3 regions of the Nonomuraea sp. NPDC049141 genome follow, and region 1 is predicted to be linked to each of the others. Evidence: riboswitches for the same ligand, from Rfam matches in the RefSeq annotation. Region 1 holds a riboswitch; each other region holds the start of a gene.
The links. A riboswitch is a leader RNA that binds a small molecule or an ion and turns the genes downstream of it on or off. The one in region 1 is predicted to bind cobalamin.

Region 1 (7,097 bases):
CAAGGTCCCCACCAGGAACAAGCTCCGCTTCGCCTGGTGGAGCGCCGAAGAGCTGGGCCTGCTCGGCTCGACGTTCTACGTGCGCAGCCTGAGCGCCGCCGCCCGGAACAAGATCAAGCTGTACCTCAACTACGACATGATCGCCTCACCGAACTACGTCTTCAACATCTATGACGGCGACGACTCGGACGCCACGGGCGCTCCGGCCGGCCCGCCCGGGTCGGACGAGATCGAGAAGCTCTTCGAGAAGTACTTCGACACGCTGAGGCAGAGCCACAGCGGCACCGACTTCGACGGCCGCTCCGACTACGGCCCGTTCATCGAGGCGGGCATCCCGTCCGGCGGCCTGTTCACCGGCGGCGAGGGCATCAAGACGGCCGGGGAGGCGGCCCTGTTCGGTGGTACGGCGGGCCAGCCCTATGACGCGTGCTACCACAAGGCCTGCGACACCGTGGCCAACATCAACGACCGGGCCCTCGCGTTGAACACCGGCGCCATCGCCACCGCCACCGTGGTCTACGCCTACAGCCGCGACCTTCCCGGCCCGGCCGCCGCCGCGAAAGCCGCGGTCGCCGCTGATGATGCTGAGCTTGTTGGCAGAGTCGCGCGATAAATCTGGGTCGAACCTCGATAAGGGCGCGGACGTAACCGTCCATAGGGGACGCTTGCCCAACTGAGGGATGCTCCCGACAAAGGAGGACGCGGTGCTGTTACCCGGGCGTCGGGCTCTCTTGTACGGAGGCCTGGCCATCGCGGTCGGCCTCCTGGCGCTGGCCGTCGCCCTGTGGATCGGCGGAGGCGGACCGCCGCCGCCGATCAAGGGGCTGCCGACTCCCGGCCCGTTGACCGTCTGGGGACTGTCGGTGACGCGACTGGCGCTGGACCTTTGCTCCATCGCCACGGTGGGAGCACTGGTCGCCGGAGTTGTCCTCGCCCCCCGCGACGCGCCGGAGGCGAACGCCTGCGTACGCGCGGCCGGCTGGTGGGCGCTGGCCTGGGCGGTCTGCGCGCTGATGACCTACCTGCTGACGCTGTCGAACATCCTCAGCATGCCGGCGAACGAGGTGCTCGGCGACTTCACCCTGTTGAACTTCGGCACCACCCTCCCCCAGACGCAGGCCATGCTCGTCGTGACGTGCACGGCCACGGTCGTGGTGCTCGCCTCCTCCCGGATGAAGGAGGCCGGCCTGCCCCGGTGGACGGGGGTCGCCTTGCTGGTGACCGCCGGGTTCGGCCTGCTTCCTCCGGTCTACGTCGGCCACGCCGCGTCGGCCGGAGATCACGACATCGCGGTCTCCGCGCTCATGACGCATCTGCTCGCGGCGGCCGTCTGGGTCGGCGGGCTGGCGGCCGTGCTGGTCCACTTCCGGAATTCGGACCGGCTCGCGAGCGTCGTGGCCAGGTTCAGCACGCTGGCCCTGTGCTGCTTCGTCGCGGTGACGGTGTCCGGCGTGGCCGGCGCCTGGGTCCGGATGGACTCGGTGCCGCAACTGTGGACGACCCGGTACGGTCTGCTCGTCCTGGGCAAGGTGACGGCGCTGGTCGCCCTGGGCGTGTTCGGGATGATCCACCGCCGCCGCACCATCGCCGCGATCGCCGAACGTACGACACGAGGCACCTTCACCCGGCTGGCCACCGGCGAGTTGATGGTGATGGCCGCGGCCACGGGACTGGCCGCCGGCCTGTCGCGCTCCGCGCCACCCGCCAGCGGCGGCCACAACGACCTGCTGGGCTACGACCTGGCGCCATACTCGATCGGCGCGCTGATCACCGAGATCCGGCTCAACCCGCTGGTCCTGCTCGCCCTGGCGCTTCCGGCCGCCGGTTATCTGGCCGGGGTGCGCAGGCTGGCCCGTACCGGCGACCCGTGGCCGGTGGGCCGTACGCTCGCCTGGTTCGCCGGGCTGGCGGTGCTGGCGGCGGTGCTCGTGGGCGGCGTGAGCGGCTACGCGCGGGCGATGCCGTCGGCGCACGCCCTGCAGTACACGGTGCTCAACGTCATCGGGCCGCTGCTGCTGGCCTTCGGGGCGCCGCTGACCCTGACCGCGCGGGCCATCACCCCCGGATCGCAGTACGGCGACCTCGCCTCGGCGCTCCTGCGCAGCCGCCTGGCCGCGCGGCTCACTCATCCGATCGCCGCCCTGGCCCTTTACGTGCTGCCGGTCGTCGTCCTGTACGGCACCGGCTGGCTGGCCTGGTCGGCCGCCAACCAGGCGGTCCACCTGCTCACCCAGGTGCTGTTCTTCGGCACCGGGCTGCTGTGCTGCTGGCTGCTGGCCGGGGTCGATCCCCTGCCGCGGCCGATCACGCGGCGGGATCGCGCGTGGGTGCTCGCGGCTGTCGTCGCGGTACAGGTGGTGGTCGGCCTGTTCCTGCTGGCCGGGCCGGTGCTGGGCCAGGAGTGGTTCTCGCAGGTGGCTCCGCGCGGCGTGGCGAGTGTGGCGGCCGACCAGGGGCTGGCCGGCCTGGTGTACCTGGTCCTGCCCGTGCCTGCTCTCGCCGCGCTGGCCGTACGGCTGACCCGGTCGCGGAAGACCGCACTCAAGCTTGTCGCCCGCGTGGACGTGCCGGTGTGAGCTCTGTGAGCTGCGCGTTCATGGTGTGCGTGTTGACGCGAACGGGATGAAGGGATACGTTCCGGTAGATTTCACGATTGGCCAAGGGAAATCCGGTGAGAAGCCGGTGCGGACGCGCCACTGTATCCGGGACGTAGATCCCGGGAGCCAGGTCGCTTGGCCACCGTGACCTCGTTTGTTGGGACGCGTCATCCCTGAGGAGGCACTATGAGTGGCCTGACCACTCCCACGTCCGTTCCCTTCCCCCGCCTGCGCCCATGGCTGCTGGCCGTACCCCTGCTCCTGTTGGTGGCCTATCTGGTCCTGATGGACAACGGAGCGATCTCACAGACCGGCAACTACCTCCACGAACTCATGCACGACGGGCGGCACCTGCTCGGCGTGCCGTGCCACTAGGGGTCGGCGTGGTGCGCACCCTGCTGGTCAGGGGGCTGCTTCTGGGCCTGCTGGCCGGGCTGATCGCCGGTGGTTTCGCGTTCGCCTTCGGCGAGCCGAGTGTGGACAGCGCGATCGCCCTGGAGGAAGCCGCCCAGCCGCCCGCGGCCGAGGCGGCCGGTCACGATCATGGAGAGGAGGCGGTGGTCAGCAGACCCGGCCAGAAAGCCGGGCTGTTCCTGGCCACCGGGTTGTACGGGCTGGCCGTGGGCGGAGTGTTCGCCCTGGTGTTCGCGGGGTTGCGGGGGCGGGTCGGCCCTCGCTCCGAGGGCGGGCTCGCGCTGGCCGCCGCGGCCACCGCTTTCGTGGCCATCATTCTCCTTCCATTCCTGAAATATCCCGCCAACCCACCAGCGGTCGGCGATCCGGAGACGATCAACAGCCGCACCCTGCTCTACGTGATCATGATCGGGGTCGGGCTGGCCTCGACCGCGATCGCGGTGGCGAGTGGGCGGCGGACGCAGGGCGGGCCGTGGGCACGCTGGCTCGTCACGGTGGTGACGTTCCTGGTGCCGGTGATCGCCGCCTGGGCGCTGCTGCCCGCGGTCAACGAGGTACCCGCGAACTTCCCCGCGACCTTGCTGTGGGAGTTCAGGCTCGCGTCGCTGGGTACGCAACTGGTCTTCTGGACCGCTTTCGGCGTGCTCTTCGGCTGGGCCTGCGATCGAGCGGCCCGCCGCCCGGCCGCGGTTCCCGTCGCGGTGCCCACACCGAGCTGAGAGAGGTGCTGTTCGTACGGCAGGCCGGCACGCCGGGAACGCGGTCGGCCTGCTTCCCCATGGACGAGAACGCCGACCCGTCGAGCCTGGCCAGAGCCGCCGCCCTGGCCAGGGCCAGATCCTGGACGGGTCTCGCGCTGGTGGCCCCGGCCAGGGCCGCCGATCAGACCGCCACCGCCATGGGACTGCGGCCGTCGGTGGTCCAGGCTCTCGCGGAGGCCGATCACGGCAGTTGGCGCGGCCTGCCGTACGCGAAGGTCGCGGAGGCCGAGCCGGACGCCCTGGCGAGCTGGCTCGCCGACCCGCACGCCACGCCCCACGGCGGGGAGAGCCTGGCCGCGCTGGCGGCCCGCGTCGCGGCCTGGCTCGACGCGGAACGCCGGTCCCCCGCCGTCGTGATCTGCGACGTGGGGGTGATCAGGGCCGCCCTCGGTCACGCGTTAGGGCTGAACCCCCTGGTCACCACCCGCTTCGACCTGGCGCCGCTGTCCACCACCGAACTGTCCAGCACACGCGGCGGCTGGCGCGTCGCGCATGTCAACCGGAAGGCCACCCTTTGATCGTCACCTACCCGTTCAGCGCCGTCGTCGGGCTCGCGGACCTGAAGCTGGCGCTGGTGCTCAACGCCGTCTCGCCGCGCGTGGGCGGCGTGCTCGTACGCGGCGAGAAGGGCACCGCCAAGTCCACCATCGTCCGCGCGCTGGCCGCCCAGCTCCCGCCCGTGGACGTCGTGGCGGGCTGCCGCTTCGCCTGCGATCCCGCCGCACCGGGCGACGAGTGCCCCGACGGGCCGCACGAGCCGGGCGAGCAGTGGCTACGCCGCCCCGCCTCGCTGGTGGAGCTGCCCGTCGGCGCCTCCGAGGACCGCCTGGCCGGCTCGCTCGACGTGGAGCGGGCGCTGACCGAGGGCGTGAAGGCGTTCGAGCCCGGCCTGCTGGCCGCCGCGCACCGCGGCGTGCTCTACGTGGACGAGGTGAACCTGCTCCACGACCATCTGGTGGACCTGCTGCTGGACGCGGCCGCCCTCGGGATCTGCTACGTCGAACGCGAGTCGGTGTCGGTACGGCACGCGGCCCGCTTCCTCCTGGTCGGCACCATGAACCCGGAGGAGGGCGAACTACGGCCGCAACTCCTCGACCGCTTCGGCCTGACGGTGGAGGTGAAGGCGTCCCGCGACCCCGCCGAACGGGCCGAGGTGGTACGGCGGCGCCTGGCCTTCGACGCCGATCCCGGCGCCTTCGCCGCCCGGTGGACGGCGGAGGAGTCTGCCCTGGCCGAACGGATCGCCCAGGCCAGGGCCAGGGTGCCCGGGGTGCGGCTGCCCGATGTCCGGCTCACGCAGATCGCCACGGTGTGCGCCGCGTTCGAGGTGGACGGCCTCCGCGCCGACCTGGTCACGGCCAACGCCGCCATCGCGCACGCCGCCTGGCAGGGCAGAGACGTCGTGACGACCGAGGACGTACGTGCCGCCGCCCGTTTGTCGCTGCCGCACCGGCGGCGGCGTGACCCGTTCGACGCGCCTGGTCTGGACGAGTCGCTGCTGGAGGACCTGCTGGCCCGGACGGGAGGAGACGACCCTCCCGACGGCTCCGACGATCCCGGAGGCGCCGACGGCCCTGGCGATCTTGGGGGTCCCGACGATCCCGGTGGTGCCGGAAGTCCTGGAGGTGCCGGTGGAGCCGACGATCGCGCGGCCTCCGGCGATCCTGCGGCCTCCGGCCCTGGCCGCCCGGACGGCGGGCCCGGAGACGCCGTGCCCGGCGGCCCGGCGGATGCGCACCTCCAGGACCCGGCGGGCTCGGCCGAGGAGCGACCCGGAGGCCCCAGCCGGGGCGCGTCCGGGGGCTCGGGTCAGGACGGGTCCGAGGATCCGGCGTCCTCAGCGGCGACGCCCGGAGGCGGCCAGGTGGCGGTGGTCGCGGAGCCGTACCGGGTGCCGCTGTTGAAGGTGCCGGGACTGGGCGAAGGCGTGGCGGGGCGGCGCTCGCGGGCACGGACGTCGCACGGCCGCGCCACCGGCTCGCGGTCGCCCGCCGGACGGGTCCGCGACCTCCACCTGCCGGCGACCATGCTGGCCGCGGCGCCGTACCAGAAAGAACGCGGACGCACCGGACCCGGCCTGCTGCTCCGCGAGGGCGACCTGCGCGAGGTCGTGCGCGAGGGCAGGGAGGGCAACCTCGTGCTGTTCGTGGTGGACGCGAGCGGCTCGATGGCCGCCCGCAAGCGGATGACCGCGGTCAAGACCGCCGTGCTGAGCCTGCTGCTCGACACCTACCAGCGGCGGGACAAGATCGGCCTGGTCACCTTCAGGGGCGCCACCGCCGAGCTGGCGCTGCCGCCGACCTCGTCGGTCGAGGCGGGCGCCGCCAGGCTCCGCTCACTGCCCACCGGGGGCCGCACCCCGCTGGCGGCCGGGCTGGTACGCGCCGCGGAGGTGCTGCGGGTCGAGCGGTTGCGCGACCCCGCGCGGCGCCCGCTGCTGGTGGTGGTGACCGACGGCCGCGCCACCTCGGGCGGAGACGTGGACAGGGCCGCGGCCCTGCTCGGCGGTACGGCGAGCGTGGTCGTCGACTGCGAGAGCGGCCCGGTCCGGCTCGGCCTGGCCGTCAGGCTGGCGCGCCGACTCCGGGCGCCGGCCATCTCGCTCGACTCGCTGTCCGACCTCGGCTCGGTCGTACGTGACTACAGGAAGGCGGTCTGACATGCCGCAGGGCAGGCCCGAGGTCGTCCCGGACGACGGACTCACCACGCGGCAACGCCGCACCAGGCCGTTGCTCATGGTCCATACCGGCCCCGGCAAGGGGAAGTCGACGGCGGCCTTCGGGATGGCGTTGCGGGCCTGGAACCAGGGCTGGCCGATCGGCGTGTTCCAGTTCGTGAAGTCGGCCAAGTGGCGCATCGGCGAGGAACGGGCTCTCACCGTACTCGGCGCCACCGGCGAGGGCGGTCCGGTGACCTGGCACAAGATGGGCGAGGGCTGGTCGTGGATCCAGCGGCCCGGGACGGAGGAGGACCACGCCGCCGACGCGCGCGAGGGCTGGGCGCAGATCAAGCGCGATCTGGCCGCCGAGACGTACCGCTTCTACGTGCTGGACGAGTTCACTTACCCGCTGAAGTGGGGGTGGCTCGACCTGGACGACGTACTGAAGACGCTCACCACCAGACCGGGCAGCCAGCATGTGGTGATCACCGGCAGGGACGCGCCCGGACGGTTGCTGGAGACGGCCGATCTGGTGACCGAGATGGGCAAGATCCGCCATCCCATGGACGCCGGACAGAAGGGGCAGAAAGGCATCGAGTGGTAGTCCCGCGCCTGGTCATCGCGGCGCCCTCGTCGGGCAGCGGCAAGACGACGGTGGCGACCGGC
Region 2 (7,097 bases), 290 kb from region 1:
TGCGCCACCGACCATCTCGGAATGACCAAGGGCACCGAACGGGTGTTCCGGGCGGTCGCCGAGGCGCACCTGGAGACCGGCGTGCCCATCACGACCCACTCCCACAGCGCCTCCCAGGGCGGCCTGGCGCAGCAGCGGCTGCTCGGCGAGCTCGGCGTCGACCTCACCAAGGTCGTCATCGGCCACGCGGGCGACTCGACCGACGTCGCCTACCTGGAGGAACTCGCCGCCAACGGCTCCTACCTGGGCATGGACCGGTTCGGCATCGAGACGATCTCGCCGTTCGAGGACCGGGTGTCGATCGTGGCGGCGATGTGCGAGCGCGGCCACGCCCGACAAATGGTGCTAAGTCACGACTCTTACTGCTTTAACGACCGGTTCGATGCCGACGTCGTACGACAGCGGCACCCGAACTACCACCTCCTGCACATCTCCCGCGACGTCCTGCCCGAACTGCGCAAGAGGGGCGTCACCGAGGAGCAGATCCACCAGATGCTCGTCGACAACCCCCGGAGGATCTTCTCGTGAGCAACGGCATGATCGAGGACTTCGACGTCGGCTCGGACTGGCACGTCGCCGCGCCGTACGAGTTCCTCGCCGGGCTGCGCCGGGAGCGGCCGGTGTTCCACAGTGAGCACCTCGGCGCCTACGTGCTGACCCGGCACGCCGACGTGCGCGCGGCGTACGGCGACCCGAGGCGGTTCTCCTCGGAGGGCTCGCTGACCATCTCCCGCAGCCTCACCCGCGAGACGCGCGACAAGCTGGGCGAGCACGGCTCGTTCCTGTCGAGCTTCGTGGCCAACGTCGATCCGCCCGACCACACCAGGCTGCGGCGCTCGGTGTCGAAGGCGTTCACGCCACGGGCGGTCTCGGCCATGGAGCAGCACTTCCGGCAGCTCAACGAGGACCTGCTCGACCGCGTGGCGCCGAAGGGCGCGGCCGACTTCGTCTCCGAGATCGGGCATGAGCCGTCGGTCAAGCTGACCGCCCGGTTCATCGGGGTGCCCGAGGCGGACGAGGCGTTCGTGCAGGCGCACGTGAAGGACTGGTTCCAGCTCTTCCTGTCGCCGCAGCCGCCCGACCGGCAGCTCGAACTCGCCGACAGTTTCCTGGCCTATCTGGACTTCGTGGATCGGCTGGTCGCGTCCCGTGCCAAGGAGCCGCGCGACGACTTCACCTCGCTCATGACCTCGCTGATCGGCTCCGAGCTCAGCCACCGCGAGGTGGTGGAGCTGATCTCCACGATCCTGCTCGGCGGCAACGACACCGTCCCGAACCAGCTCGCCAACAGCGTCCTGCGCCTGCTGCGCGAGGACGCCTGGCCGGTCCCGCCGCCGCTGATCCAGAACGCGGTCGAGGAGTGCATGCGCATCGACGGCGCCGCTCTCGGATCGTTCCGGTACGCCACGACGGATATTTCGCTACATGACGTGATAATTCCGGAAAAGTCGTTGGTGCTGCTCTCCATCGACTCCGCCGCCCACGACGAGACCGTCTTCCCCGACCCGGAGCGGTTCGTCATCGACCGGCCCAACGCCGACGCCCACATGGTGTTCGGCTACGGCATCCACTTCTGCGTGGGCGCCGCGCTCGGCCGGCTGCAACTCCGCACCGCGCTCGACGTGCTCGGCCGCCGCCTGCCCGGCCTCAGGCTCGCGGACGAGCCCATCGTCTACCGCAAGTCGATCGTGGGACGGGGACTGACGGCCCTGAGGGTGACGTGGTGAGCGCCGCGCCGGGCCGGTTCGACGGGCGGGTCGCCCTGGTGACGGGCGCGGGTTCGGGCATCGGCGCGGCGTGCGCGGCGCGCCTGGCCGCCGAGGGCGCCTGCGTGGGCGTCCTGGACGTGCACGCGGCCGGCGCCAAGTCGGTCGCCACCACGATCCGCGCCAGAGGCGGCACGGCCACGGCGCTCACCTGCGACGTGTCGGACGAGAAGCAGGTGGCCGGGGCGATCGGCGACCTGATTGCCTCGTTCGGCCGCCTGGACGTCGTCCACTCGAACGCGGCCGCGCTCGGCCCCGGCACCTACGGCCGCGACCAGGACCTCGAGTCGCTCGACGTGGAGGTCTGGGACCGCACGATGGCGGTGAACCTGCGCGGCGCCCTGCTCATGGTCAAGCACGCGGCCCCCGTGATGGCCGACGGTGGCGCCTTCGTCCTCACCTCGTCGGTCTCGGGCCTGCTGGGCGACGTGGCGCACGTCGCCTACGGCACCTCCAAGGCGGCGCTGACCGGTTTCGTGCGCTACGTGGCCACCAAGTACGGCTCGCGCGGCATTCGCTGCAACGCCGTCGCCCCCGCCCTGGTCCTGACCGACGTGGCCGCGCAGGCCCTCGGCCGGGACCGGCTGGCCGACAAGGCGGCCGAGCGCCTGCTGCCCTGGGCCTGCACCCCGGAGGACGTGGCCGACCTCGTCGCCTTCCTCGCCTCGGGCGAGTCGCGGTGCATCACGGGACAGACCATCGTCATCGACTCCGGCACCCTCGCCCACCGCCCCGAGCATGCCCTGCGCCAATGGCGCGACGCCGCTGAATGACTCTAGGGTTCTTCAAGCGGATCAAAGGGGGATGTATGGAACCGGTGTCGGTCGGGTTGATCGGAGCGGGGCCGTGGGCGGAGCGCGCTCACGCGCCGATGCTGGTCAAGAGCCCGTATCTCCGTTTCGCCGGGGTATGGGCGCGCCGTCCGGAGGCCGCCGCCGGGCTGGGGGCGCCGGTGTTCGAGCGGATCGAGGAGCTGTTCGACGCGTGCGAGGCCGTGGCGTTCTGCGTGCCGCCGGGCGTACAGGCCGAGTTGGGGGTGCGCGCGGCGCGGGCCGGGAAGGCGCTGCTGCTGGAGAAGCCGCTCGCCGACTCACTGGAGAACGCGCGGCGCCTCGCGGACGCCGTGCGCGAGGCCGGGGTGGCCTCGCAGCTCGTCCTCACCATGCGCTACACCACGCAGGTCAGAGAGTTTCTGGCACGCTGCGCCGGCATCGAGGCGTTCGGCGGCCACGCCGCGAACATCTCCAACGTCCTGCTGGGCGGCCACCCCTTCGGCACCCCGTGGCGGCTCCAGCGCGGCGCGCTCCTGGACGTCGGGCCGCACGTGATCGACCTGCTCGACGCCGCGCTCGGCCCGGTGACCGGCGTACGCGCGCACGGGAACCCGCTCGGCTGGACCGGCCTGCTGCTCGACCACGAGGGCGGCGCGGTCAGCGAGGCGTCGCTGAGCATGGCCGCCGCCGGCGACCTGCCGCCGTCGAGCATCGCGGTGTACGGCAGAACGGGCAACGCGGTGCTGCTGCCCGGCGACGACGATCCGTTCGCGACCATCGCCGAGGAGTTCGCGCGGACCGTACGCCAGGGCGGCGGACACCCGCTGGACGCGGCCCACGGTCTCCGGCTGCAGCGGATCATCGCCGAGGCGGAGACCCAGTTGGCCACCCCTTGACTTAGCGTCCATCCGGAGCATTGATAGCGTCTGTCCGACGCGCAGAGTTGCAGCGAAGTCCGGTGCGAGTCCGGCGCTGTCCCGCAACTGTCATAGCCAGGTCGCCTGCCTCCGCGCTGACGTCATCAACCCTCGTGGAAAAGGGTGATCCGTCGCTCTCAGCGGGTCTCTCGGTTCCGACAGTGTGAAAGGACTTCTCGTGAGGCCCGTACGCACGGCCTTCGCGGGCGCGCTGCTGGGAACGCTCGTTCTGACCGGATGCGGCCAGAACAGCACTACCACCACCCCGTCACCCGCGAGCTCAACCGGCTCGACCGGCTCCACCGCCTACCCCGTAACGGTCGAGGCGGCCAACGGCAAGGTCACCATCGCCAAGAAGCCGGAGCGGATCGTCTCGCTCTCCGCCAGCCACACCGAGACGCTCTTCGCCATCGGCGCGGGCCCCCAGGTCATCGCGGTGGACGACCAGTCCAACTACCCGGCCGGCGTCCCCAAGACCGACCTGTCCGGCTTCAAGCCGAACGTCGAGGCCATCGTCGCCCAGAAGCCCGACCTGGTCGTCGTCTCCAACGACATCGACAAGGTGGTCGCCGAGCTGGGCAAGCTGAACGTGCCGGTCCTCCTGGAACCGGCCGCCACCAAGCTCGACGAGGCGTACGACGAGATCACCGACCTCGGCGCCGCCACCGGCAACACCGACAAGGCCGGACAAGTCGTGACAGGCATGAAGACGGCCCTGGACAAGCTCGCGGCGAACGCCCCCAAGGACAAAAAGCTCACCTACTACCACGAACTCGACCAGACCCCCTACGCGGCGACGTCGAGCACGTTCATCGGGCAGATTTACGGGATGTTCGGCCTCACCAACATCGCCGACAAGGCGCCGGACCCGGCGGGCGGTTATCCCAAGCTGTCGGCGGAGTTCGTCGCCCAGGCCGACCCCGACCTGATCTTCCTGGCGGACGTGAAGTGCTGCCAGCAGAGCAAGGACACGCTGGCCAAGCGGCCCGGCTGGAAGGGACTGTCGGCCATCAAGAGCGACCAGGTGATCCAGCTCGACGACGACCTCGCCTCGCGCTGGGGCCCGCGGGTCGTCGACCTGGCCCAGTCCATCAGTGACGCGGTCGCCAAGGCGGCCACCCGCTAGTGAGGTCCAGCCTGATGTGGACGGTGGGTGCGCTGGGCGTGCTCGCCGTCTCCATGGTGGCCGGGCTGCTCGGCGGGGCCGCCGACATCTCGCCGTGGCAGGTGGTGCTCCAGGCGGTCGACTGGCTGCCGTACGTGCACGTGGACTCGGGGCTGGCGCCCGTGGAACAGGGGCTGCTGTTCGAGCTGCGGCTGCCCAGAGTGCTGGTGGCGGCCGTGGTCGGCGGGCTGCTGGCCATCGCGGGGGCCGGCTACCAGGGGGTGTTCCGCAACCCGCTGGCCGACCCGTACCTGCTCGGCGCCGCCGCCGGCGCCGGGCTGACCACCACCGTGGTCATCGTGCTCGTGCCGACCCCCGTGGTCGGCATTCCGGTGGCCGCCTTCGTGGGGGCCGTGGGCGGGGTGTTCCTGGCGTACGTGCTCGGGAACACCGCCGGGCGCGCGGGCGGCACCGCCACGCTGGTGCTCGCCGGGGTGGCCGTCACCTCGTTCCTGACCGCGATCCAGACGTTCATCCAGCAGTTCAAGGTCGAGGAGCTGCAGCGCATCTACTCGTGGATCCTGGGCGACGTGGGCGGCGGGTGGGACCAGTTCTGGCTGGTGCTGCCGTACGCCGTCGTCTCTTCGGTGCTGCTGCTCGCGCACGGGCGGATGCTCGACGTGCTCTCGGTGGGGGACGAGGAGGCCACCAGCCTGGGCGTGCGGGCCGGTCGGGTACGGCTGGCGGTCCTGCTGGCCGCGTCCCTGGCCACCGCGGCGGCCGTGGCGGTGAGCGGTCTCATCGGGTTCGTCGGCATTGTCATCCCGCACGTGGTCAGGCGGCTGGCGGGCGGCTCGTACCGGATCGTGCTGCCGCTGTCGCTGATCGGCGGCGCCGCCTTCCTCGTGCTCGCCGACCTGATCGCGCGCACCGTCATCGCCCCCGCCGAGCTGCCCATCGGGGTGGTCACCATGTTCGTCGGCGCGCCGTTCTTCGTGGCCATCCTGCGCATGACCCGGCAGACCGCCACATGACCGGCACTTCTGACCGGGCGGATGGTCACCCGACCGGCACCACTGACCAGGCGGACGGTCACCCGACCGGTACCACTGACTCGGCAGCGGCCCTGCCGGGGCGGATGATCGAGACCAGCGCTCTCTCGGTACGGCTCGGCGAGCGCGAGGTGCTCACCGACGTCGATCTGTCGGTCCGGCGCGGCGAATGGCTGGCGATCATCGGCCCGAACGGCGCCGGAAAGTCCACCCTGCTCAAGGCCGTCATGGGCGTCGTCGCCCACCGGGGCGACGTCACAGTCGGCGGCCGGGCCGCGCGCACGCTCCGGCCGAGAGAAAGAGCCAGGCTGGTCGCCTACGCGCCCCAGACGCCCTCGTTGCCGCCCGACATGACCGTGTACGACTACGCCCTGCTCGGCCGCACCCCGTACATCTCCTACCTCGGCAGGGAGAGCCGCCACGACCGGGAGGTCACCGGGTCGGTGCTCGAACGGCTCGACCTCGCCGAGTTCGCCGAACGCCGGCTGGGGGAGCTGTCCGGCGGCGAACGGCAGCGCGTGGTCCTGGCCCGGGCGCTGGCCCAGCAGGCGCCCGCGCTCCTGCTCGACGAGCCCACGACCGCGCTCGACCTCGGACACCAGCAGCAGGTCCTGGAACTGGTCGACCGGCTCAGGCTCGCCGACGAGCTGACCGTGGTGACGACGCTGCACGACCTGACCCTCGCCGGGCAGTACGCCGATAGGCTCCTGCTGCTCGCCGGCGGCCGGGCCGTCGCCGCCGGGCAGCCGGGACAGGTGCTCACGGAGGCGCTGGTCGGCACGCACTTCGACGCCCGAGTGGAGATCTCACTCGGTCCCGGCGGGCGGCCCGTCGTGCACCTGGTCAGAGGCGGCTCGTGAGGGGGATCTGGTGAAGCTGGCGTATCGGGTCGAGGACGGGGTGCGGCTCGGGTCGCTGCTGTGGGAGTTCGGGCCTGGGTGGCGGATGATCTCCTCGGCGCTCCTGGGCGGGGGGATCGGGGAGCGTACGTGGGTGCTGAACGCGCAGGTCGTGGCAGGTTACTCGCGGATGGACCCGGTTGATCACCTCCGCGAGCTCGGTCCTGACGGCCTCGGGGTGGGCATGATGACGGCGGCCTCGGTGGAGCGGTACGCGCGGGCGGTGGACGGGGAGGTGGAGGTCGTGGCGACGGTCGGATTACGTGTCCCCACCTGGGCCGCCGCCCCCGAAGGCGCCACCGACCCCGAACTGGCCCCGATGCTCGCCGAGCCTGCCGCCGCCGGGCCGCCCGTGGGGACGATCAACCTGATGGCCGTGGTGCCGGTCGCGATGACCGATGCCGCCCTGGTCAACGCCGTGATGACGATGACGGAGGCCAAATCGCAGGCGCTGATCGAGGCGGGCTTCCCGTGCACCGGCACCGCCTCGGACGCCCTCTGCCTGGCCGTACGCGCTGACGGGCCGGCGGAACTCTTCGGCGGCCCACGCTCGACCTGGGGCGCCCGCCTGGCCCGCGCCGTCCA
Region 3 (7,097 bases), on a different contig from region 1:
TTAAGTGTCGGTGACGTGGGGTAGTTGCTGGGGTGCGAGGGGAGGGACCGCCATGCGCCGACGGGGGTTCTTCGCGCTCGGCCTTGGGATGATGGCCTGCGCGACAGGGTGTGGCACGGAGAGCAACCTCGGAAGCAGCGCCGTCAGCGCGGCCCGCATGCTGGGCCGGTTCGCGATCGTTCCCGGTGGCGGACGCTGGGCCCGCGTCGCCCGGGCCCTCGTCGAGGCCGCCCGCGGGGAGGGTTTCCCGGTCTCCGGCACCCCGCCCGCCACCAGGATCACCGTCACAGGGCTGCCCGCGCTGGCCGCGACCGAGCTCAACAACGGGCTGTCCCTGCTCGACACCGCCACGCCGCTGGCCAGGCTCACCGGCCAGATCGAGGTCGTGGTGGTGCCCGCCAACTCCAAGTTCGCCACCTTCGACCAGTTCGGCGCGCACCTGCTCGCCCACCCCGACCGTACGCCGCTGACGGGCGGGCCGCAGGGCGAGCCCGACCACCTGCTGTTCGGGCTGATCGCCAAGGGGCTCGGCGCCGACACCCGGCAGGTCGACTACACCGGCTTCCCCGGCAGCGCGGAGGCCACGTCGGCGCTTCTCGGCGGCAAGGCCGCGGCGGCGACCGGCACGCTCGCGGACTGGCGCAAGGCCATCGACAAGGGCTGGGTCCGGGTGCTCGCCGTCTCCAGCGCGCGCCGGGTGGACGGTGTCGAGGCGCCGAGCCTGCTGGAGTGCGGGGTGCGGCTCGACTTCGCCGACTGGTGCGCGGCGGTCGGGCCCGAGGGGATGACCGAGGACAGGAAGGACTTCGCCATCCGGCTCTGCGACGAGGTCACGGAGTCCGCCACCTGGCGGGCGGCCTGCCGCACGGAGGGCTGGACCTCGATCCCGCTCAGCGGCGACGACTTCGAACAGTGGCTCGCCTCGGAGATCGGCAGGACCAGGGCCGTGCTCCGCGATCTCGGCATGCTCGACACGGCTGACACAACATGCTGGGGTAGTTGCGAGAAGGGCCACTAGATGTAGGATCCTGGTCGTCGCTGGTTCGCCCCTCGGGGCGGAGTAAAAGGGAACCTGGTGCGATTCCGGGGCTGCCCCGCAGCGGTGAGCGGGAACGACCGCCGTCACGAGCACTGGAGAGATCCGGGAAGCGACGGCCAGTAGGAGGCCGGCCCAGTAGTGGGCAGGACCACGCCCGCGAGCCCGAAGACCTGCCGGTGACGTTGGGGGAGCCACCCGGCTCCGCCCATCGAAGTGTCCAGGGCCTCGAGGGAGGGCCGGGGGCGTCGCGGCCGAGAACTCCAGCGCCGCCGTGCTCTCGCGCGCCCTCACGAGGATGAGCTCGCGAGGAGAGAGCACGTGACGCAGACCATTGTCGATCCGCGGTCGGCCACCGCCGACCGGCGGCTGGCCATCGAGGAGGCCGCCGCCCGGGTGATCACCGACCCGGCGAACTCCCGGGTCGCCGCCCGGCTCCTGGCCGAGGAGATCGCCGACGAGGCGGCCGGGCACGGCGTGCGGACCTTCTCCGAGTCCATCGCCGCCACCCACGCCGCGGGGCTGATCCAGGACTCGCTCGCCGCGTTCGTCGGCGCCAACGCCGCCGAGCTCGACGCGCTCGTCTCCGGCGAGGCGGACGAGCGCTTCGAGTACTTCGGCCTGCGTACGGTCTACGACCGCTACCTGCTGCGTCACCCGGAGTCGCGGGCGGTGCTCGAACGGCCCCAGCACTTCCTGCTGCGCGTGGCCTGCGGGCTGTCGGAGACGGTCGCCGAGGCCGCCGAGCTCTACGCCCTCATGTCCACGCTGTCGTACCTGCCGAGCTCGCCGACGCTGTTCAACTCGGGTTCGCGCCGGCCGCAGCTGTCGTCGTGCTTCCTGCTCGACTCGCCGCGCGACGAGCTGGAGTCGATCTACGACCGCTACGGGCAGGTGGCCAGGCTGTCGAAGTACGCCGGAGGCATCGGCATCGCCTGGACCCGGGTGCGCTCGCGCGGATCCCTCATCAGGGGGACCAACGGGCATTCCAACGGCATCGTGCCCTGGCTGCGCACGCTCGACTCCTCCGTCGCCGCGGTCAACCAGGGCGGCCGTCGCAAGGGTGCGGCCTGCGTCTACCTGGAGACCTGGCACGCCGATGTCGAGGAGTTCCTGGAGCTCCGCGACAACACGGGCGAGGACGCCCGCCGTACGCACAACCTGAACCTGGCCAACTGGGTGCCGGACGAGTTCATGCGCCGGGTGGAGGCCGACGAGGTCTGGTCGCTGTTCGACCCCAAGGAGGTCCCCGACCTCACCGACCTGTACGGCGAGGCGTTCACCCGCGCCTACCGCGTCTACGAGGCCGAGGGCCGCTACACCCGGCAGTTGCCCGCCCGGACCCTGTACGGGCGGATGATGCGTACCCTCGCCCAGACCGGCAACGGCTGGATGACGTTCAAGGACGCCGCCAACCGCACCTCCAACCAGACGGCCAGGCCCGAGAACGTCATCCACCTGTCCAACCTGTGCACCGAGATCCTCGAGGTCACCAGCGACGGCGAGACGGCGGTCTGCAACCTGGGCTCGATCAACCTCGCCGCCCACCTGGTCGACGGCGGCGTCGACTGGGACCGGCTGCGCCAGACCGTCCGTACGGCCGTGCGCTTCCTGGACCGGACCATCGACCTGGGCTTCTACCCGACGCCCGAGGCCGAGGCGGCCAACAAGCGCTGGCGGCCGATCGGGCTCGGCGTGATGGGCCTGGCCGACGTGTTCTTCGCGCTCAGGCTGCCGTTCGACTCGCCCGAGGCGCTGGGTCTGTCCACGCGCGTCGCCGAGGAGATCGCCCTGGCCGCCTACGACACCTCCGCCGACCTGGCCGTCGAGCGCGGCCGGCACCCGTCGTACGCCGACACCAGGGCGGCGGGCGGCGTCCTGCACCCCGACCACTACGGCGCCGCCGGGTCGCCGCGCTGGGACGCGCTGCGCGCGAAGATCGCCACGACCGGGCTGCGCAACTCGCTGATGGTCGCCATCGCGCCGACCGCGACGATCGCCTCCATCGCCGGTTGCTACGAGTGCATCGAGCCGCAGGTGTCCAACGTGTTCAAGCGCGAGACGCTGTCGGGTGAGTTCCTCCAGGTCAACCGCTATCTGGTGGCCGATCTGCAGGCCCGTGGGCTGTGGACGCAGCGGATGCGCGACGACCTCAAGCGGGCGGACGGCTCGATCCAGGACATCCCCGGCATCCCCGACGACCTCAAGGTTCTGTACCGCACGGCCTGGGAGCTGCCGCAGAAGGCGCTCATCGACCTGGCCGGGGCCCGGCAGCCGTACATCGACCAGTCGCAGTCGCTCAACCTGTTCATGGCCAGCCCGACGATCGGGAAGCTGTCCTCGATGTACGCCTATGCCTGGAAGCAGGGCCTGAAGACCACCTACTACCTGCGCTCGCGCCCGGCCACCCGGATCGCCCAGACGACGGTCGCGGTCAACGCCGACGCCGTCGCCTGCTCCTTGGAGAACCCGGAAACCTGCGAAGCCTGCCAGTAGCCCCCTCGAACGGAGACCTCCGCAATGCTGCTCGACCCCGGCATGGACCTGACCCTGCGGCCCATGCGCTACCCGGACTTCTATGAGCGCTACCGCGCCGCCATCCGCAACACCTGGACCGTCGAGGAGGTGGACCTGCACTCCGACCTCGCCGACCTGGCCAAGATGACGCCGCAGGAGCGCCACCTGATCCACCGGCTGGTCGCCTTCTTCGCCACCGGCGACTCCATCGTGGCCAACAACCTCGTGCTCAACCTCTACCAGCACGTCAACGCCCCCGAAGCCCGCCTGTACCTCAGCAGGCAGCTGTTCGAGGAGGCCGTGCACGTGCAGTTCTACCTGACGCTGCTCGACACGTACCTGCCCGACCCGGAGGAGCGGGTCAAGGCGTTCGGCGCCGTCGAGCACATCCCGTCCATCAGGGACAAGGCGGAGTTCTGCTTCCAGTGGATCGACTCGATCAACGGGCTCCGGCGGCTGGAGACCGCGGACGAGCGGCGGCAGTTCCTGCTCAACCTGATCTGCTTCGCCGCCTGCATCGAGGGGCTCTTCTTTTACGGCGCGTTCGCCTACGTATACTGGTTCCGCTCGCGAGGCCTGCTCGGCGGGCTGGCCACCGGCACCAACTGGGTCTTCCGCGACGAGTCCATGCACATGGAGTTCGCCTTCAGTGTGGTCGACACCGTGCGGGCCGAGGAGCCCGAGCTGTTCGATGACAAGCTGGGGGAGCAGGTCATCCGCATGATAGAAGAGGCGGTCGCCGCCGAACTGGCCTTCGCCCGCGACCTGTGCGGCGACGGCATGCCCGGCATGAGCGTCGAGCAGATGCGCGAATACCTCCAATACGTCGCCGACCAGCGGCTGGCCCGGCTCGGGCTGCCCCAGAGGTACGGCACGGCCAACCCGTTCGGTTTCATGGAACTGCAGGACGTACAGGAGCTGGCCAATTTCTTCGAACGGCGGGTGTCCGCATACCAAGTGGCTGTTGAGGGCAATGTGACCTTTGATGAGGCTTTTTAAGACATTGGGGGTATGAACGTGCAGTCGCCGACCGACTGGCTCATTCTCGCCATTTCGATGGCGGGCGCCATTCTCGTGGTGGAGGTGGTCAGGCGGCTGCTGGTCAGGGCGGGCCGGAAATGGCGGCTCGCCCGGCACCTGGTGGAGCACTGCACCTGGCCGGCGTACGCGGTGGGGGTCGTGGTGGCGGCCAACCTGGTGTTCTCGCCGGGGATGCTCGGCGAGACCGTGCGCCTGCGCGAGCTCGGCGGCACGATCGACCGGGTGCTCGGCCTGGTCACCATCGCCTGTGTCACCTGGCTGATCATCCAGGCCAACTACGCCCTGACCGACGTCATCCTGGACCGGCTGGTCCTCGTCCAAGGCGAGCGCAACCGCCGGGCACGGCGGATCATGACCCAGATCGGGCTGGTCCGCCGCGTCGCCGCGGTGACCATCTTCGTGCTGGCGGTCGGCGCCATGCTCTTCTCCTTTCCGCAGGTCCGGGCGCTGGGCGCCGGGCTGCTCGCCTCGGCGGGCATCGCGGGCGCCATCGTCGGTATCGCCGCTCAGCCGACCATCGGCAACATGCTGGCCGGGCTCCAACTCGCCTTCAGCGACGCGCTCCGCCTCGACGACGTGGTCGTGGTCAACGAGGAGTGGGGCAGGATCGAGGAGCTCACGCTCACCTATGTCGTAGTGCGCCTGTGGGACGAGCGCCGCATGGTCCTGCCCGTCTCCTACTTCACCCAGAACCCGTTCGAGAACTGGACCAGGCACGGCAGCCGGGTCCTCGCCGTGGTGTTCCTGCGCGTCGACTGGTCGGTGCCGGTCGACAAGCTGCGCGAGGAGCTCTACCGCTACATCCAGGAAAACCCGCTGTGGGACCAGAAGGACTGGACGCTCCAGGTCACCGACGTGCTGCCGAACGGGCTGGTCGAGCTGCGGGCGCTGATGAGCGCCGCCGACTCGCCCTCCGCCTGGGACCTCAAGTGCGACGTACGCGAACATCTCGTGACGTACGTGAGAGAGAACTTCCCCGAGGCCCTGCCCCGCTTCCGCATCGACACGCCGGAGACCCGCGCCGGGGTGCCGTGGACCGGCGCCAAGCCGTTCTGAGGCGTCGAGCGGGCCTCAGCGCCGGTTCGCCAGCAGCACTCCGGCGCCGCCGACCACCAGGCCCGCGACGGCCAGCGGGTGCAGCGACTGCCCGACGAACAGCCACGCCATCACCGCGGTGACTGACGGGGTGAGGAAGAACATCGTGCTCACCCGGCTCGCGGGCGCGTTCTTCAGCATGGTGTTGAGCAGCAGGAACGCGCCGATCGAATTGACCAGCACCAGCCAGCCCACGGCGCCGGAGAACGCGCCCCAGTCCGTCACCCGCGGCGTCTCGAACACCAGCGAGGCCAGCCCCACCAGCGGCGCGCTGACGAGGAACTGCGTCGCGGTGCCCGTCCGCACGTCCATGTCCCCGGCGGACCGCTTCTGGTAGACCGTCCCCAAGCTCAACGCCAGCAGCCCGACCACACAGAACGCCACCCCGGCCGGTGAGAAGCTCAACCGATCCGCCACCGCCAGCCCCACCCCGGCCGCGCCGAGCCCGAAGCCCAGCCATTGGCGCGGGCTCACCCGCTCGCCCAGCAGCCGCCCCGCCACCAGCGCGATCAGCACCGGGTTCAGGCCCTGCACCAGCGCCACCACCGCGGCGGGCACGTGCAGGCCGATCGCCGAGTAGAACGCGCCGAACTGCACCGCCTGAACCAGGATCCCGGATCCTGCCACGTGCGCCAGCTCCCGCCCGCGCGGCCACGGCGCCCGTACGGCCAGTGCGAACCCGCCCAGCAACAGCCCCGCCAGCGCGAACCTGGCGAACGTCAGCAGCAGCGGCGGCGCCGACCCGACGCCGATCACCCCCGCGATGAAGGCACTGCTCCACATCACCACGAACAGAGGCGGCATCACCGCCGACGACGTCTTGTTCCTGGTCTCCATCACGCTGATCGCCACGGCGCAGCCTCCATAACCTCTTAAAGTGGTTATTTAACTGTTCCGTGCTTCGCATAACCTGTCAACGTGGTTACTATTGCAGTGTGACGGGTTTCACCTTCATCAGTGGCAATCTGGGCCTCGATCTGGCGGGCACCGTACAACACCGCCGGTCCGACCGGACCGACCTGCTGCGCGATCCGGCGGAGCTGGCGCGGTGGACGGTCGAGGCAGGCATCCTCGACGTGCCGCCCGCGGTCGGCGACGCCGAACTCACGGCGGGGAAGATGTTGCGGGAGGCCATCTACCGGCTGGCCGCGGCGGCCTTGCCGTCGGAGGAGGATCGCCGGTTGGTCAACCGGGTCGCCGCCGGGCCGCCCGCGTCCGTGCGGTTGAACGGCGCCGGGCGGGTCGAGCGTGACGGGGATCTCGACGCCGCCCTCTCGACGGTGGCCAGGGAGGCGGTCCAGCTGCTCGGCGGGCCGCGGGCCGTACAGATCAAGGAATGCGGGGGAGAGGTGTGCACCCGCCTGTACGTCGACGCCTCGCGCGGGTCGTCGCGGCGCTGGTGCGACAT

Region 2: it holds a riboswitch for cobalamin, as region 1 does, so the genes downstream of both, AB0B91_RS11520 (ABC transporter substrate-binding protein) here and AB0B91_RS10390 (CbtB domain-containing protein) in region 1, are expected to answer to the same signal.
Region 3: it holds a riboswitch for cobalamin, as region 1 does, so the genes downstream of both, AB0B91_RS26790 (ribonucleoside-diphosphate reductase subunit alpha) here and AB0B91_RS10390 (CbtB domain-containing protein) in region 1, are expected to answer to the same signal.

The regions. Positions count from the first base shown of each region.
Region 1 covers NZ_JBEZDR010000003.1:375,163-382,259, reverse strand. Annotated here, with positions in the region: gene AB0B91_RS10400 (M28 family peptidase) at 1-613, shown strand, start outside; gene AB0B91_RS10395 (cytochrome c oxidase assembly protein) at 705-2,576, shown strand; adenosylcobalamin (AdoCbl) riboswitch at 2,635-2,783, shown strand; gene AB0B91_RS10390 (CbtB domain-containing protein) at 2,784-2,972, shown strand; gene AB0B91_RS10385 (CbtA family protein) at 2,981-3,730, shown strand; gene AB0B91_RS10380 (histidine phosphatase family protein) at 3,736-4,290, shown strand; gene AB0B91_RS10375 (magnesium chelatase subunit D family protein) at 4,287-6,431, shown strand; gene cobO (cob(I)yrinic acid a,c-diamide adenosyltransferase) at 6,433-7,035, shown strand; gene AB0B91_RS10365 (cobyrinate a,c-diamide synthase) at 7,029-7,097, shown strand, end outside.
Region 2 covers NZ_JBEZDR010000003.1:666,794-673,890, forward strand. Annotated here, with positions in the region: gene AB0B91_RS11500 (phosphotriesterase-related protein) at 1-528, shown strand, start outside; gene AB0B91_RS11505 (cytochrome P450) at 525-1,727, shown strand; gene AB0B91_RS11510 (SDR family NAD(P)-dependent oxidoreductase) at 1,724-2,539, shown strand; gene AB0B91_RS11515 (Gfo/Idh/MocA family oxidoreductase) at 2,575-3,435, shown strand; cobalamin riboswitch at 3,443-3,563, shown strand; gene AB0B91_RS11520 (ABC transporter substrate-binding protein) at 3,635-4,582, shown strand; gene AB0B91_RS11525 (iron ABC transporter permease) at 4,597-5,595, shown strand; gene AB0B91_RS11530 (ABC transporter ATP-binding protein) at 5,592-6,473, shown strand; gene AB0B91_RS11535 (adenosylcobinamide amidohydrolase) at 6,484-7,097, shown strand, end outside.
Region 3 covers NZ_JBEZDR010000009.1:171-7,267, forward strand. Annotated here, with positions in the region: gene AB0B91_RS26785 (tripartite tricarboxylate transporter substrate-binding protein) at 53-1,018, shown strand; cobalamin riboswitch at 1,023-1,232, shown strand; gene AB0B91_RS26790 (ribonucleoside-diphosphate reductase subunit alpha) at 1,358-3,532, shown strand; gene AB0B91_RS26795 (ribonucleotide-diphosphate reductase subunit beta) at 3,557-4,552, shown strand; gene AB0B91_RS26800 (mechanosensitive ion channel domain-containing protein) at 4,565-5,650, shown strand; gene AB0B91_RS26805 (EamA family transporter) at 5,666-6,541, opposite strand; gene AB0B91_RS26810 (ABATE domain-containing protein) at 6,625-7,097, shown strand, end outside.